3 regions of the Pseudomonas sp. GW821-FHT01E05 genome follow, and region 2 is predicted to be linked to each of the others. Evidence: predicted binding sites of a transcription regulator. Region 2 holds the regulator's gene; each other region holds the start of a gene.

Region 1 (5,456 bases), on a different contig from region 2:
GCCTTGCGGCGCAGAGTGTTGTTCCACGCACTGGAGGAAGCCGGTTACGCCCATCAGCAAGCGTCGGAACTGGCCGATCAGGGCTTTGAAGTGTTTCTGCACGCGCGGCATCAGCTCGAGATATTTCCTGAGGTGCAACCGACCCTTGAAGTCCTCGCCAGGCACTACACGCTTGGGGTCGTCACCAACGGCAATGCTGATGTCCGCCGCCTGGGCCTTGCGGACTACTTCAAGTTTGCCCTTTGTGCCGAAGACATCGGCATTGCCAAACCGGATTCGCGCCTGTTTCACGAAGCCTTGCAACGTGGTGAGGCGACAGCGCAAACCGCCGTGCATATCGGCGATCATCCAGGGGATGACATTGCCGGCGCGCAGCAAGCCGGACTGCGGGCGATCTGGTTCAACCCGGCGGGTAAAGTGTGGGAAGCCGAGAAGGCGCCGGATGCCGAGATTCGCAGTTTGACTGAACTGCCTGCGTTGCTGGCACGGTGGAGCGCCCAACACTGAACCTGAATATCACATACCCCCTGTGGGAGCGAGCTTGCTCGCGATAGCGGAGTGTCAGCCGATATCAATTCCGAATGTTACGCCCTCATCGCGAGCAAGCTCGCTCCCACAGGGTATCGCGCCAAGCCCAAGACCATTTCCTTACGCCCATGAAAAAGCCCGCAGCGACGGCGGGCTTTTTCAGCAAGCAAGTAACCGGCGCGCTTAGATAGGACGGCTGCCGTACTTGTTGTCAGGCTTTTTTGGTGGATCGGCCACCACGTTGGCCTCGACTTCCTGCACTTTGCCGCCTTTGGAGAGAAACTCCTCCATAGCGCGCGCCAGAGCATCACGCTCTTTGTTCTTGGCTTCGACACTCGGCAGCTCATCGACTGAAATAGCAGCCTTGGCCTTGCCTTTAGCGGTCGGAACAGGCACATCGCTGCTGTCGTCGTCAGCAACGTCTTCGGCCGCCGTTTCGAGACCTTCTTCGGTCTCGTCTTCGTCACCTACTTCGAGGTCGTCGTTTTCCAGATCATCGTCGCTCATGTTCTACCTCATGACTTGCGAAAAGCAGATTAGTTATAGCCCAGCTACGCCGACTGTCGACGGCTGCCGGAAAAAAATCAATATCCGCTGGTAACCAGCGGTTTATGCCCCATCGCCGTGCAAGGTGACAAGGACTTTACGAGCACCACCATGATCACGATGCTCGCCCAGATAAACACCTTGCCAGCTACCTAACGCCAGTCGACCTGCCGTCACCGGCAAACTCAACTGACAGCCAAGCAAGCTGGCCTTGAAGTGCGCCGGGAGATCATCCGCGCCTTCGTCCTCATGTTCATAGCCGGCCATGCCTTGTGGGATCAGCCGATTGAAAAAACGTTCGAAGTCGCGACGTACCGCCGGGTCGGCGTTCTCGTTGATGGTCAACGACGCCGAGGTATGCTGCAGCCACAAATGCACCAGACCGACCCGACATGCCTTCAATTCAGGCAGGCCGGCGAGTAACTCGTCCGTTACCAGATGAAAGCCCCGGGGCCTTGCCCGCAGGGTAATCAGAGTCTGTTGCCACATACAGTTCTCCGCACATTCGGCGCGCATTCTAGCGCGCTCAGGGAAAAAACAAAGGGTCTAATATTCCTTCAATGCTGTAAGTCATTGGCCCAAAAAAAACAGCTTCGATGAACACGCCTGGGAGCGAAGGAAAAAACCTTTCAGCTGTTCCCTTATCGACAAAAGCCAGACAAAAAAATGCCCGACGGGGTCGGGCATTTTTTTCTCGCGTTTCTTTCTCGAGAACTTACACGTTGTAGGCGCGCTCGTTGTGTTGCGCCAGATCGAGGCCGACCGACTCTTCCTCTTCGGTGATACGCAGCCCCATGACGGCGTCCAGCACCTTGAGAATGATGAAGGTCGCGATCGCGGTGTAGATCACCGTGAAGCCAACACCTTTGCACTGAATCCAGACCTGCGCCGCTATATCAGTCACGGTGCCGAAACCGCCCAGCGACGGAGCCGCGAACGCACCGGTGAGGATCGCGCCAAGGATACCGCCGATACCGTGCACGCCGAAGGCGTCCAGGGAGTCGTCATAACCCAGTTTGCGTTTCAGGGTGGTCGCGCAGAAGAAGCACACCACACCCGCCGCCAGACCGATAATCAGCGAACCCATCGGGCCGACCGTACCGGCCGCCGGGGTAATCGCCACCAGACCGGCAACCACACCCGAAGCGATACCCAGTGCGCTAGGTTTGCCGTGGGTCAGCCACTCGGCGAACATCCAGCCCAGGGCCGCAGCAGCGGTAGCGATTTGAGTCACCAGCATCGCCATGCCGGCAGTGCCGTTGGCCGCAGCGGCGGAACCAGCGTTAAAGCCGAACCAGCCGACCCACAGCATGGCGGCGCCCATCAGGGTGTAACCAAGGTTGTGCGGCGCCATCGGCGTGGTCGGGAAGCCTTTACGCTTGCCCAGCACCAGACAGGCCACCAGCCCGGCGACACCGGCGTTGATATGCACCACGGTGCCGCCAGCAAAGTCGAGCACGCCCCAGTCACCCAGCAGCGAACCCGGACCACTCCAGACCATGTGCGCAATCGGTGCGTAAATCAGGGTGAACCACAAACCCATGAAGATCAGCATCGCGGAGAACTTCATCCGCTCGGCAAAGGCACCGACAATCAGCGCCGGGGTGATGATCGCGAAGGTCATCTGATAAGTAACGAAAACCGCCTCAGGAAACAGCGCCGTAGGACCGGTAATACTGGCGGGCGTGATGCCGGCCAGGAAGGCCTTGGCGAAGCTGCCGACAAACGAGTTGAAGTTGACGACGTTTACTTCCATGCCAGTCGTGTCAAACGCCATGCTGTAGCCATACAAGAACCACAGGATGGTGACCAGACCGGTAATGGCAAAGCACTGCATCATCACCGAAAGAATGTTTTTGGAGCGAACCATGCCGCCGTAGAACAGCGCGAGGCCGGGAATAGTCATGAACAGCACGAGTGCAGTGGAGGTCAACATCCAGGCGGTATCGCCGGAGTTGAGGACTGGAGCCGCCACCGGATCTGCCGCCATGGCCAGGCTGGGCATTACGAGGGACAACAGGGCTCCTAGCCCTGCGAAATTACGCAGAGTCATATTGTTTTCTCCTGGGGCGTTGGGTTTGGTGGCTTAGATTGCGTCGGTGTCGGTTTCGCCGGTACGGATGCGAATAGCCTGTTCCAGATTGACCACAAAGATCTTGCCGTCACCAATCTTGCCGGTGTTGGCCGCCTTGGTTATCGCCTCGATAACCCGATCAAGATCCTTGTCGTCAATGGCGACATCAATCTTCACCTTGGGCAGAAAATCGACCACGTACTCCGCGCCGCGATACAGCTCGGTGTGACCCTTCTGCCGACCGAAGCCTTTGACTTCAGTAACGGTAATGCCCTGCACGCCGATCTCGGACAACGACTCGCGCACATCGTCCAGTTTGAACGGCTTGATGATGGCAGTGACTAGCTTCATGAAAACTCTCTCCCGAATTGGTGGACTTGCCCCAGGAAAACAAACCCGTCTCAAGTCTAAGCGCAGTGCCTGGCTTTGTAACGCATCGTCGGCCTGACTCAGCCATCCCGACGCCAGCTAACCGCTCCTGACGAAACACTTCCCCGTTCCGCCCGGCGCACTGCATTCGTCACAGCGACTGCATCAGTGCATGGGTTACCAACGACTAAGCAGAAAGCTTGCCATCTCGTGAAAACCCATTGATTTCAATCCCTTGGCCGCTGCAGCAGGCGTCTGTTTACAACCAGCGCAACAGATACGCACAACAACAGTGCGCGATCGCCCGCCAACATGCGCGAAAAGCGTGCATCCCTGCCTGCGCCATTGACTATAGACACTGCGTGATACACTGGCGGCCATCAGTTTTCAGGACACCTCCCATGCTCGCGCCCAAAGATCTCCTCGACGCCCTGAGCGGCCACGCTTCCCGCCTGTTCAGCGGCGACACCCCGCTGCCACGCAACGAAATCGAAAGCCAGTTCAAAGCCCTGCTGCAAAGCGGCTTCAGCAAGCTTGATCTGGTGAGCAGAGAAGAGTTCGACAGCCAGATGGTGGTACTGGCGCGCACGCGCGCTCGGCTGGAGAGTCTTGAAGCGAAGGTGGCCGAACTTGAAGCGAAGCTGAGTCCGCCTGCAGAATGACGTTATCGTCCACCCCGCTCCTCCTGTAGGAGCGAGGCTTGCCCGCGATAGGTCGGAACGACCTTCAAGCAATTCCGAATACCCCCACGCATCTCGGCTGATTCTTACAAAAGCCTTCAGCAATTCCCGCTTGCACAGCAAAACCTGGATCTCTACTCTCGTCCCCTGCTGAACATCAGCACTGGGTTTGGCGACCCGGAAGCTTGCGACGCACCGCGTCCACCATCCGATATCGGGCATTTCAATTCTCGATACGCGTCATGGCGGCTGTGTGTGGGAGACCTTCGGGTCTGCCGGTTTTCGCTTGCACCGGTTCGCCAACCCGCGCACAGCTGCCACCCCTATCGTTTGGCGACGATCAGTGGCAGTCACTTCAAGCGAATTTTGGGTACTGCATCATGGATGAAAATCATCTAATTCCCCACGTCTTCACCCGCCACAAACTCCACCTCCACGCACTCCTGCTGGAAAACCAGGCATGGTTCAGCGCCCGCGATCTTGGGCGTTTGCTCCGGCTTTTTCTGGATGAGCGCGCGTTGCGCAAACTTGATTCCGATCAGCGCCAGACCTTGCGGCTGCTTTGCCATGGCAAGGTTGAGCACACGCTACTGATCAGCGAGTCCGGGGTCTATGCGTTACTGGTCTATCACTACTGCCCGGAGTACCGGGGTTTGCGGGAGTGGCTGACTCACGATGTGGTCCCTGCGTTGAGGGATGCCCAGCAAGCGACTTCAAGCGAACGCCCGATTCTGAGCCTGCTGGATTGGCCGCAGATGTCCCTGAGCCTGTTGCACTGGAATAACCAGCCATGGATCCGGTTGCAGGATGTTCCACACATGCTGCCGGAGGGTGAGCGGCCACGGAGTGTGAGCAATGCACCTTGGTGGAAACGTGCTTCACGGTTGCTTCAATCGTTTTAAGCCCTGTAAAGAACGAACCCCACGCTTTGGCATGGGGTTCGATCAACAAGTCTGTCAGGCGCAGTGTGGAAGACGCTCAACCTGATCCCGGATCGCAGCGCCACGCTCGATTTCAGCTTTGCGCAGGTCGTAAGTCGATTGCAGGTTCAGCCAGAACTCGGGGGTGGTGTCCAGGCAAATGGCAAGCCTGAGCGCGACATCGGCACTCACGCCGCGGCGCTGAAGCACGATGTCATTCACCGTTGGGGTGGATACATTCAGCGCCCTGGCCAAAGCCGCTGCCGTAAGACCCAGAGGCTCAAGGTATTCCTCTTTAAGGATTTCGCCGGGGTGAACCGGGCGCATACCGTTCTTAGT
Region 2 (5,456 bases):
CCGATGGCACATCCCTGAGCACCCATCAGGGTTGCCGTGTGTATGGCAACAGTCACGGATTTATCGGCGGTTACGCGTCGACCCGTCACAGCCTGAGCTGCGTGATGATTGCCGAAGCCGATGGCCAGATGCAGCGCGATTACTGGTATGACGTGAATCGCCAGGGCGAACTGCTCGCTGATCCGGTCAGCATCGGCCAGCGTGCTGCGCAACGGGCGGCCAGTCGTCTGGGCGCGCGTCCGGTTCCAACCTGCGAAGTGCCGGTGCTGTTTTCCGCAGAACTGGCTGGCGGTTTGTTCGGCAGTTTTCTCGGGGCGATCTCCGGCGGCAATCTGTACCGAAAATCGTCGTTCCTCGAAGGTACGTTGGGCCAACGGCTGTTCCCTGAATGGCTGACCCTGGATGAACGGCCACACCTGATGCGTGGCCTGGGTAGTTCGGCCTTCGATGGCGACGGTCTGGCAACTTACGCCAAACCTTTCGTCGAGAACGGTCATTTGGTTTCTTACGTGCTGGGCACGTACTCCGGTCGCAAACTGGGCATGCCGAGCACCGCCAACGCTGGTGGCGTGCATAACCTGTTCGTTAGCCATGGCGATGAAGACCAGGCTGCGCTGCTGCGGCGCATGGGGCGCGGGCTGCTGGTCACCGAATTGATGGGTCAGGGCTTGAACATGGTGACTGGCGACTATTCCCGTGGTGCCTCGGGTTTCTGGGTGGAAAACGGCGAGATTCAGTTCGCCGTGCAAGAAGTGACCATCGCCGGCAACATGCGTGACATGTTCCAGCAGATCATCGCCGTTGGTAATGACCTGGAATTGCGCAGCAATATTCGTACGGGGTCAGTGCTGATCGAGCGGATGACAGTGGCCGGTAGCTAAACGACCGCAGCTTCAAGCGAAGGCGCGTCACCCAATGGGAGGCGCGCCTTTTTTTGTGGGAGTATCCGGTGATTGCTCCGCGGATCTGGCAATTTGTATTTGCCATCATTGCTCACAACATCCCGGAAGGCATGGCGGTCGGTGTGTCTGCCGGCGGTGGGATGCCCGACGCCGACAGTTTGGCCATGGGCATCGCTTTACAGGATGTGCCGGAAGGTTTGGTGATCGCTTTGGTATTAGCCGGGGCAGGGATGTCGCGGGTCAAGGCGTTCCTGGTCGGCGCGGCTTCAGGTTTGGTTGAGCCGGTCTTCGCGTTGTTGTGTGCCTGGCTGGTGAGTCTGGCCGAGTTGCTCTTGCCACTGGGGTTGGCGTTGGCTGCAGGCGCGATGCTGCTGGTGGTGACTCACGAGGTGATCCCAGAGTCACCGTGCAATGGCCACGACAAGCTGGCCAGCCTGGGGCTGTGTATCGGGTTCTGTCTGATGACAGTCATGAATACCGCGCTTGCGTAGGCGCCGCCGAAGGCTCGGGCCGCCGAGCTTTTATTCGCCTTCGTCGAAGAAGTTATTGATCAGCGCAACCAGCGCATTCAGCGCTTCCTGTTCTTGTTCGCCTTCAGTGCAGAGATGGATTTTGGTGCCTTTACCGGCAGCGAGCATCATCATGGCCATGATGCTTTTGCCATCGACCATGGATTCAGGGGTACGTCCGGCTTTTATCTGGCAGGGATATTGACCTGCTACGCCGACAAACTTGGCAGATGCTCGGGCATGTAAACCCAGCTTGTTGATGATTTCAATTTCCAGAGCGGGCATCGCGGTGTGAATCCTTTAGCTTAGGTCGCGGTGGCGAACCTGGACGTTCTTCAGGGACTTTTGTAGAGCCTGGCCCAGACGTTCGGTCAGGTAGACGGAGCGGTGATGCCCGCCGGTGCAGCCAATGGCAATGGTGACGTAGGCGCGGTTGCTGGCGGCAAAGCGGGGCAGCCATTTCAGCAAATACGCAGAGATATCCTGGAACATTTCTTCGACATCCGGCTGAGCAGCCAGATACTCGGCAACCGGCTGGTCCAGCCCGGACTGATCGCGCAACTCCGGTTTCCAGTATGGATTGGGTAGGCAGCGCACATCGAATACCAGGTCAGCATCGACCGGCATTCCGCGTTTGAAGCCGAAAGATTCGACCAGAAACGCCGTGCCCGGCTCCGGCTGGTTCAGCAGGCGAAGTTTGATGGTATCGCGCAGTTGATACAGGTTCAGATGGGTGGTGTTGAGCTTCAGATCAGCGAGGTCGGCAATCGGCCCAAGCAGGTTGGTTTCATCATCAATGGCTTCGGCGAGCGACCGATTGGCGGTGCTCAGGGGGTGGCGTCGACGGGTTTCCGAGAATCGCTTGAGCAGGGTTTCCTCGTCGGCGTCCAGATACAGCACGTCGCATTGGATGTGCCGGCTGCGCACTTCTTCCAAAAGCTCCGGAAAGCGCGACAGATGGCTGGGCAAGTTACGGGCGTCGATGGAAACCGCAACCAGCGGTTGCGCCAGTTCAGTGTGAATCAACGCACGTTCGGCCAATTCCGGAAGCAGGCCGGCCGGCAGGTTGTCGATGCAGTAGTAACCGTTGTCCTCCAATACATCGAGGGCCGTGCTTTTACCGGAGCCGGATCGGCCGCTGACAATGATCAAACGCATGATTAATGACCGTTCTGCTCGTCCAGGACAACCTGGTACAGGGCTTCATTAGTTGCGGCGCTGCGAAGTTTTTCGCGCACTTCCTTGCGATCAAGCATGCTGGCAATTTGCCGAAGCAGTTCCAGATGCGCATCGGTAGCGGCTTGCGGGACCAGCAGGACAAACAGCAGGTCGACCGGAGCACCATCGATGGCGTCGAAATCTATGGGGGCGTCCAGGTGCATCAAGGCACTGATGGGCGATTCGCAGCCTTTGAGGCGGCAGTGGGGAATGGCGATGCCGTTGCCAAAACCGGTTGAACCAAGTTTTTCACGGGCTATCAGACTCTCGAAGACATCTTGCATCCCCAGATCCGGCACTTCGCGGCTGATCAGGTTGGCAATTTGCTCGAGGGCGCGCTTTTTACTGCCGCCCGGCACGTTCACCAAAGAACGGCCGGGGGTCAGGATGTTTTCAAGTCGAATCATGGGTTGGGAGTGTTAACGACCTGTTGCGCCCTGGAGGAGGCTCTGGGTCTTTTCCTTGTGCTTTTTGAGTTGGCGATCCAGCTTGTCGGTGAGTGCGTCGATTGCCGCGTACATGTCGTCATGCTCGGCGTTGGCGACCACTTCATTGCCGGGGATATGCAAGGTAGCTTCGATTTTCTGCTTCAGCTTTTCGACGGTCATCGTGACTTGCACATTGGTGATCTTGTCGAAATGCCTTTCCAATCGTTCGAGTTTTTCGCCGATGTAGATGCGCAGGGGTTCGGTCACTTCCAGTTGGTGTCCACTGATGTTGACTTGCATACAGCTTCTCCTTCGTTGCCAGTGCATAAAGCGGCAGGCAGAAATGCCTGCCACTGGAACGCTGTGGCGTGGCCCGTTACATCAAACGCTTACGTTCGCTCGAAGGCGCGATCCCAAGGGATTCGCGGTATTTGGCGACGGTGCGACGGGCTACCTGAATGCCTTGTGCCTCCAGTAAACCAGCGATCTTGCTGTCACTCAACGGCTTTTTCTGATTTTCCGCTGCAACCAGTTTTTTGATGATCGCGCGGATCGCTGTAGACGAGCATTCACCGCCTTCAGAGGTGCTTACGTGGCTGGAGAAAAAATATTTCAGTTCGTAGATGCCGCGCGGGGTATGCATGAATTTCTGGGTGGTGACCCGGGAAATTGTCGATTCGTGCATGCCGACCGCTTCGGCGATGTCATGCAGCACCAGCGGTTTCATCGCCTCATCGCCGTACTCGAGAAAGCCCCGTTGATGCTCGACGATCTGGGTGGCGACTTTCATCAGGGTTTCGTTGCGGCTTTGCAGGCTTTTGATGAACCAGCGCGCTTCCTGCAACTGGTTGCGCATGAAGGTGTTGTCGGCGCTGGTGTCGGCCCGGCGCACGAAACCGGCGTACTGCGGGTTGACCCGCAGGCGCGGCACGGATTCCTGATTCAACTCCACCAGCCAGCGTTCGTTGTCCTTGCGTACGATGACGTCGGGGACGACGTACTCGGCTTCGCTGGATTCGATTTGAGAACCCGGGCGCGGGTTGAGGCTTTGCACCAGCTCGATGATCTGCCGCAGTTCGTCCTCTTTGAGCTTCATACGGCGCATCAGCTGGCTGTAGTCACGGCTGCCAAGCAGGTCGATGAAGTCGGTGACCAGGCGTTTAGCCTCGGTCAGCCAAGGTGTTTTGGCTGGCATTTGACGCAGCTGCAGCAACAGGCATTCGCTGAGGTTGCGCGCACCGATACCGGCGGGTTCGAATTGCTGGATGCGGTGCAGGACGGCCTCAATCTCGTCCAGTTCGATGTCCAGTTCCGGGTCGAAGGCTTCGAGGATTTCCTCAAGAGTTTCGTCCAGGTAGCCCTGATTGTTGATGCAATCGATCAGGGTAACGGCGATCAGGCGATCAGTATCGGACATCGGTGCCAGGTTCAGTTGCCAGAGCAAATGACTCTGCAGGCTCTCACCGGCCGATGTGCGGGTGGTGAAGTCCCACTCGTCGTCATCGTTACTCGGCAGGCTGCTGGCACTGGTCTGGTAAACATCTTCCCAAGCGGTGTCGACAGGTAATTCGTTGGGGATGCGCTCGTTCCAGTCGCCTTCCTCGAGGTTATCCACCGTCGGGGCGGTTTCCTGGTAAGAGGGTTCCTGAACATCGGTATTGGCTTTCTGCTCGACGTTGTCGGCCAGAGGGTCGGCGTTATCGAAGTCGTCGCCTTCTTCCTGGCGTTCGAGCATCGGATTGGACTCCAGTGCCTCCTGAATTTCCTGTTGCAGGTCCAGGGTCGACAATTGGAGCAGGCGGATGGCCTGTTGCAGCTGCGGTGTCATCGTCAGCTGCTGGCCCATTCTCAAGACTAGCGATGGTTTCATGGCAGGGGCTTAACACCTTATTTGCCGGCGCACATGCGCCATCCACTACAGGGCGCCGAAGCGCCAAACATAAGCAAATTATATGCCTGAAACTGAAGTGTTTGCCTAGAGCGCGGTAACAATAAAAATTTACAGGATCTCATTGCTACTGGCGCTCTGACTATTGGCTGAACACCTGAGGGCGCGTGTTTGCCTAAAGCGCGGTAACAATAAAATTTATAGGGTTTTATTGATAGCGGCGCTCTGACGACTTGCCCAACACCTCAGCGCTTACAGGCGGAACTCATGGCCCAGATACACTTCCTTGACCAGCTCGTTGGCCAGGATGGTGGCGGAGTCGCCTTCGGCGATCAGTTGACCGTCGTTAACGATGTAGGCGGTCTCGCAGATATCCAGGGTTTCACGGACGTTGTGATCTGTGATCAGCACGCCGATGCCCTTGGCCTTCAGGTGATGAATGATCTGCTTGATGTCTCCCACCGAGATCGGATCCACACCGGCAAACGGTTCATCGAGCAGGATGAACTTC
Region 3 (5,456 bases), on a different contig from region 2:
TTTCACCCTCAAGCTCGATACCGGGCTGGGCAAGCAGGGCAAGATCCAGGCAAGCGGCGAAGTCAATCTGAGCCCGGTCAGTGCCAGGCTGCAGGTGCAGACCAAAGACATCGACCTGCGCGTCGCCCAGTCCTATATCAGTCCATTCATTCGCCTGGAGCTGCGCAGCGGCATGCTTGGCAGTGATCTGGCAGTCAATCTCAAAAGCACCGAGCCGTTGGCGTTCAACGTCACCGGTCGGGCTCAGGTCGATCAGTTGCACACCCTGGATACCTTGAAGACCCGCGACTTCCTCAAGTGGCAGCAATTGGTGCTCGAAGGGTTGAATTACCAACACGGCGACAGCCTGTCGATCACCAAGGTCAACCTGTTACAGCCATACGTGCGCTTCATGATCAACGATGACCGCACCACCAATATCGATGATCTGTTGATCCCGCAGCCAGCTGACAACGGCAGCAAAAGCGCCATTAAACCGGCCGCCACCAGCAACGAAAAACCGCTGGGTATCCATATTGGTGAAATCGCCATCAACGACGGCTCGGCCAACTTCGCCGACTTGAGCCTGACACCAAACTTCGCCACCGCCATTCAACAGCTCAATGGTCAGATCGGCACCATCGACAGCCGCCAGGCAAAGCCGGCGAGCGTCGATATCAAAGGCAAGGTCGACCGTTACGCCCCGGTCACCATCAAAGGCAGCGTGAACCCCTTCGACCCAATGGCGGCGCTGAATATCGCCACCAGCTTCAAACGTGTCGAGCTGACAACCCTGACGCCCTACTCCGGCAAGTTCGCCGGTTTCCGCATTCGCAAGGGCCGACTCAATCTCGACTTGCATTACCTGATCAGCAAAGGTCAGTTGAAAGCCGAAAACAAAATGGTGGTCGAGCAACTGCAACTGGGTGAAAAAGTCGACAGCCCGGATGCCGTAGACCTGCCGATTCGCCTGGCAATCGCACTGCTCAAAGACTCGGACGGAAAAATTTCCATCGAGCTCCCGATAAGCGGTGACTTGAACAATCCCCAGTTCAGCGTGATGCCGGTCATCTGGCAGACCCTGCGCAATCTGGTGCTGCGAGCGGTTGAAGCTCCGTTCAAGTTTATTGGCGGTCTGGTCAGCGGCGGCGGCGGCTCGGAAGATCTCGGCAGCGTGTTGTTCGCTCCAGGCTCCAGTGACCTGAGTAAGGACTCCGAATCGACGTTGACCAAACTGGCCAACGCCCTGAAAGAGCGCCCGGCCCTGAAACTGGAGATTGAAGGCACCAGCGCCCAGAGCAGTGACGGCCCACCGATCGCCGAACAGCGGCTAGAGCGTGAATATCAATACAACTACTACAAAATGCTTCAACGCCGCGGTGAGAAGGTCCCTGCGCAAGCCTCGCTGTTAGAGGTGCCGGACAGCGAAAAGGCGCCGTTGCTCGAAGGCATCTATCGCACCCGCCTGAAAACACAGCCACCGGCCGAATGGACGCAACTGAGCCGCGACGAACGCACGGCAAAGCTGCGTGAGGGTTTGATTAAATTCTGGAGCGAAAGCGACGTTCTCCTACGTCAACTGGGACAAGATCGGGCCAGCAGCATCAAGGACTTTCTGGTGGACAAAGGGCAGTTGGCTGACGATCGGGTTTACTTCATCGACGCTAATCTTGGGCAAGCTCAAAGTGATGGTCGGGTAATCACGCCGCTGCATCTGGACAGCGAGTAAACATGCAAACACGCTTCTTGCTCAGCCTGGCATTGGCCTCTGCCGCCAGCCAGGCTCAAGCCGATACGCTGCGCTTCAAATAAAACAAGCTCCGACACTCAGTGCCGGATTCTGTAATGACCACGTCTGCATGGCCTTTGGCATGAACCTTGGAGGAATGACAGGCGTACTGCTGGAGCGCCTGTCGTCCCCTTCTCCCAGCCCAGGCGAGAAGCTTGAACCCTACTCGGCTTTCAGACCGTCAGCCGATACGGCTTTTACGCCTTTGATTTTCCTGGTGATATCCACTGCCATTTTTTTCTGTGCGTCGGTTACAAGAACAGTCGAGGACAAAGAAACCACGCCTTTGTTGGTTTCAACTTTGATGTCAGTGCCAGGAATACCTTTCTCGGTTACCAGATCGCTTTTCACTTTAGTCGTGATCCAGGTGTCAGAAGTGACTTCCTTGACCTTGGCCATTTCACCTGCAGCCACAAGCATTGGCGACTGGGTGGTTTGAGTGGTCTGGGCAAATGCAGCGTTGGCCATGGTCAGGGTCAGAGTGGTTGCCGTAGCGGCGGCGATAGCGAACCTCTTCATACGAGTAACTCCTGTTTTTCCAGAAAGCCTGCGCCGTGCTTTGGCGACAGGGTCTAGCAGAGATATAGCAGGCGTTGTGCCAACTCCAGGATGAAAATAAATGCTTAAAAATCAATGTATTGAGATATAAGCAAAGTTCCTGAATCGTGCAGATTGCATGACCTGTATGTAATCTGCATGCAAGTTGCGAGTATCACAAAAGTTCCTGACACCCTGAGTTTCTGGCCATTTACAGTTTGATCTAACCTGCTATGAATAGACTGAAACGACGCCGCTGATCACCCTCGGTTCATCTTCGATTTTCCCCATAAGAAGTGCCCTGACTTCACTAGCCGGGGCATTTCTTACTGGTATTACCGGCTTGCGAGAACGCTACGTACCGCTGGCAGCACAACCTTTTGGAGAGTACTCAGGCTCCACAGTGGTAGAGCAGGTCCAGCCCTCGTCGTGTGTGCGGGTGAGAGTGATGGTTTTGCTCAGCACAGGGCCCGGAGCATTCAGAATCGTGCAAGCAATTGTGCCTGCACCCGTCGAGGCGGTACCTGATGCGGTCATTGTGCAGTTAGACGTAGTAGCGGTGCCGCCCACCAAGGCTAATGTCGGATCGGTGCCCTGATTGATGATGTCTTCAAATGAAACTTTCAGCGCGGATATCTCTGCCAGACCGGCCGTACTCTTGGCCCGCGCCTGATATTTCGTATAAAGCGGCAACGCAAAGGTGGCCAAAATGCCGATGATCGCGACCACGATCAACAGCTCGATCAAGGTAAACCCTTTTTGACTATTCATAGACGAGCTCCAGGCATTAAGTGAAGTCTGATGACCTATACAGGTCAATGCACAGTGCATGCCAAACACGTTGGGCCTTTGTCTGCGGGTGCGCGAGGCTGCTGGCGCATCGCCCTTATCCCCAGAAACTGCACAAAATGACACTTTTTGTCACTCGCCTGCCGCTGGCTTGCTGATCTGACCGACTACGCTATAAATCAAATCCATCGACTTGCGGGTCAACACCCTGCCAACACGGTGGGGCGAGCCGGGATCGATAAAGTGGTGAGACTGAACGATGGCAGTCAAAGCAGTAAAAGTCAGTGTTTACGCGTGGGAAGGTACCGATAGAAAAGGCACCAAAATGACCGGCGAACTGAGCGGCCATAATCCGCTGCTGATCAAGGCGCAGTTACGCAAGCAAGGCATTAGCCCGGGCAAAGTACGAAAAAAAAACGGCTCGATCTTTAACGCCGGCAAACGCATCAAACCCGTGGATATCGCTCTGTTCACCCGTCAGATGGCGACCATGATGAAAGCCGGAGTACCGTTGCTGCAGTCCTTCGACATCATCGGTGAAGGTTTCGATAACCCCAACATGCGCAAATTGGTGAGCGAGGTGAAACAGGAAGTCGCGGCCGGCAACAGTTTTGCCGCAGCGCTGCGCAAAAAACCGCGGTATTTCGATGACCTGTACTGCAACCTGGTGGACGCCGGTGAGCAGGCCGGAGCTCTGGAAACCTTGTTGGAGCGGGTGGCAACCTACAAGGAAAAGAGTGAAACCCTCAAAGCCAGGATCAAGAAAGCCATGACCTACCCCTTGGCCGTGATCTTCGTCGCGAGCATTGTGACTGGCATTCTGCTGGTCAAGGTGGTCCCGCAATTCCAGACGGTATTTTCAGGTTTAGGTGCGCAACTCCCGGCCTTCACCCTGATGGTCATCGCCCTCTCGGAGTTCATGCAGCAGTGGTGGCTACTGGTGCTGGTCGGGATTGTCGCTGTGGTATTTGGTTTCCGGCATACGCGCAAACGTTCACAACGCTTGCGTGACTGGCTGGACGTCAGCCTGCTGAAACTGCCGCTGGTGGGCACGCTGATGTACAAATCAGCCGTGGCTCGTTATGCCCGCACACTCTCCACCACCTTTGCTGCCGGCGTACCACTGGTGCAAGCTCTGGATTCGGTGGCTGGCGTCACAGGCAATATCGTGTTCACGAATGCGGTCAATCGCATCAGGCAGGATGTCTCGAACGGCATACAGCTGAATTTCTCCATGCGCACTTGCGGCGTCTTCCCGAACATGGCGATCCAGATGACCGCCATTGGCGAAGAATCGGGTGCACTGGACGACATGCTGGAAAAGGTCGCAACTTACTATGAGGGTGAAGTCGACAATATGGTCGATAACCTGACCAGTCTGATGGAGCCGTTCATCATGGTGACTCTTGGCGTTATCGTCGGCGGTCTGGTGGTAGCCATGTACCTGCCCATCTTCCAACTCGGCTCAGCGATCTGAATATGCCCTTGAACGATTTTTTGGCCAAACATCCGCTGGCCTTTGTTGTATCAGTGCTGGTCCTGGGACTGATTATCGGCAGCTTCCTCAACGTGCTGGTCTGGCGCCTGCCAAAAATGCTCGAACGCGAATGGAGGGAGCAAGCCCATGATGTGTTGGGCTTACCGCCAGAGGTGCCAGGCCCGACCTACAACCTGCTGCTGCCCCACTCTCAATGCCCGCACTGCGCTCAGCCGATTCGGGTCTGGGAAAACATCCCCGTCCTCAGCTATCTGCTATTGAGAGGCCGCTGTGCGAAGTGCAAAGCCCCTATCAGCAAACGCTACCCGGTCACCGAACTGGCCTGCGGACTGCTTTCTGCCTTCGTCGCCTGGCATTTCGGTTTTGGCTGGCAGGCGGGGCTGGTATTGATCTTGAGCTGGGGCTTGCTGGCGATGAGCTTGATCGATGCCGACCATCAACTGCTGCCAGATGCCTTGGTTCTACCGATACTTTGGCTGGGCTTGATCGTCAACAGCTTCGGCCTGTTCGTGTCCTTGCACGACGCTTTGTGGGGCGCGGTGGCCGGCTACATGAGCCTGTGGTCGGTGTATTGGCTGTTCAAGCTGCTCACTGGCAAGGACGGTATGGGTTTTGGTGACTTCAAGCTCCTGGCGATGCTCGGTGCCTGGGGCGGCTGGCAAATTCTGCCGCTGACGATTCTGCTGTCATCCTTGGTCGGCGCCGTTCTGGGCCTGATTTTGCTGCGCGTGCGTAACGCGCAAACTTCGACGCCAATTCCTTTCGGCCCTTATCTGGCAATTGCCGGCTGGATTGCGTTGCTCTGGGGTGGTCAAATAACCGACTCCTACTTGCAGTCTGTCGGTTTCAAATGACTACCTCTGT

Evidence for each region. Region 2 encodes sigma-54, which starts transcription at its own class of promoters, with help from an activator protein. Its sites were predicted from a motif close to ANTGGCATNNANNTTGCTNT; they were not measured.
Region 1: the regulator sigma-54 is predicted to act here: its motif matches at 3,706-3,725, upstream of glnK (P-II family nitrogen regulator).
Region 3: the regulator sigma-54 is predicted to act here: its motif matches at 3,123-3,142, upstream of AC07W5_RS28910 (pilin).

The regions. Positions count from the first base shown of each region.
Region 1 covers NZ_JBWKWW010000001.1:320,821-326,276, reverse strand. Annotated here, with positions in the region: gene AC07W5_RS01605 (HAD family hydrolase) at 1-507, shown strand, start outside; gene sutA (dormancy-specific transcriptional regulator SutA) at 712-1,035, opposite strand; gene AC07W5_RS01595 (secondary thiamine-phosphate synthase enzyme YjbQ) at 1,138-1,563, opposite strand; gene AC07W5_RS01590 (ammonium transporter) at 1,790-3,127, opposite strand; gene glnK (P-II family nitrogen regulator) at 3,161-3,499, opposite strand; gene AC07W5_RS01580 (accessory factor UbiK family protein) at 3,919-4,179, shown strand; gene AC07W5_RS01575 (BRO-N domain-containing protein) at 4,578-5,099, shown strand; gene AC07W5_RS01570 (HigA family addiction module antitoxin) at 5,154-5,456, opposite strand, start outside.
Region 2 covers NZ_JBWKWW010000004.1:344,506-349,961, reverse strand. Annotated here, with positions in the region: gene pmbA (metalloprotease PmbA) at 1-881, shown strand, start outside; partial or broken gene AC07W5_RS10920 (ZIP family metal transporter) at 941-1,393, shown strand; gene AC07W5_RS10915 (HPr family phosphocarrier protein) at 1,424-1,696, opposite strand; gene rapZ (RNase adapter RapZ) at 1,712-2,569, opposite strand; gene ptsN (PTS IIA-like nitrogen regulatory protein PtsN) at 2,572-3,036, opposite strand; gene hpf (ribosome hibernation-promoting factor, HPF/YfiA family) at 3,049-3,357, opposite strand; gene AC07W5_RS10895 (RNA polymerase factor sigma-54) at 3,434-4,927, opposite strand; gene lptB (LPS export ABC transporter ATP-binding protein) at 5,198-5,456, opposite strand, start outside.
Region 3 covers NZ_JBWKWW010000021.1:13,668-19,123, reverse strand. Annotated here, with positions in the region: gene AC07W5_RS28920 (DUF748 domain-containing protein) at 1-1,708, shown strand, start outside; gene AC07W5_RS28915 (BON domain-containing protein) at 1,931-2,287, opposite strand; gene AC07W5_RS28910 (pilin) at 2,660-3,076, opposite strand; gene AC07W5_RS28905 (type II secretion system F family protein) at 3,354-4,571, shown strand; gene AC07W5_RS28900 (prepilin peptidase) at 4,574-5,446, shown strand; gene coaE (dephospho-CoA kinase) at 5,443-5,456, shown strand, end outside.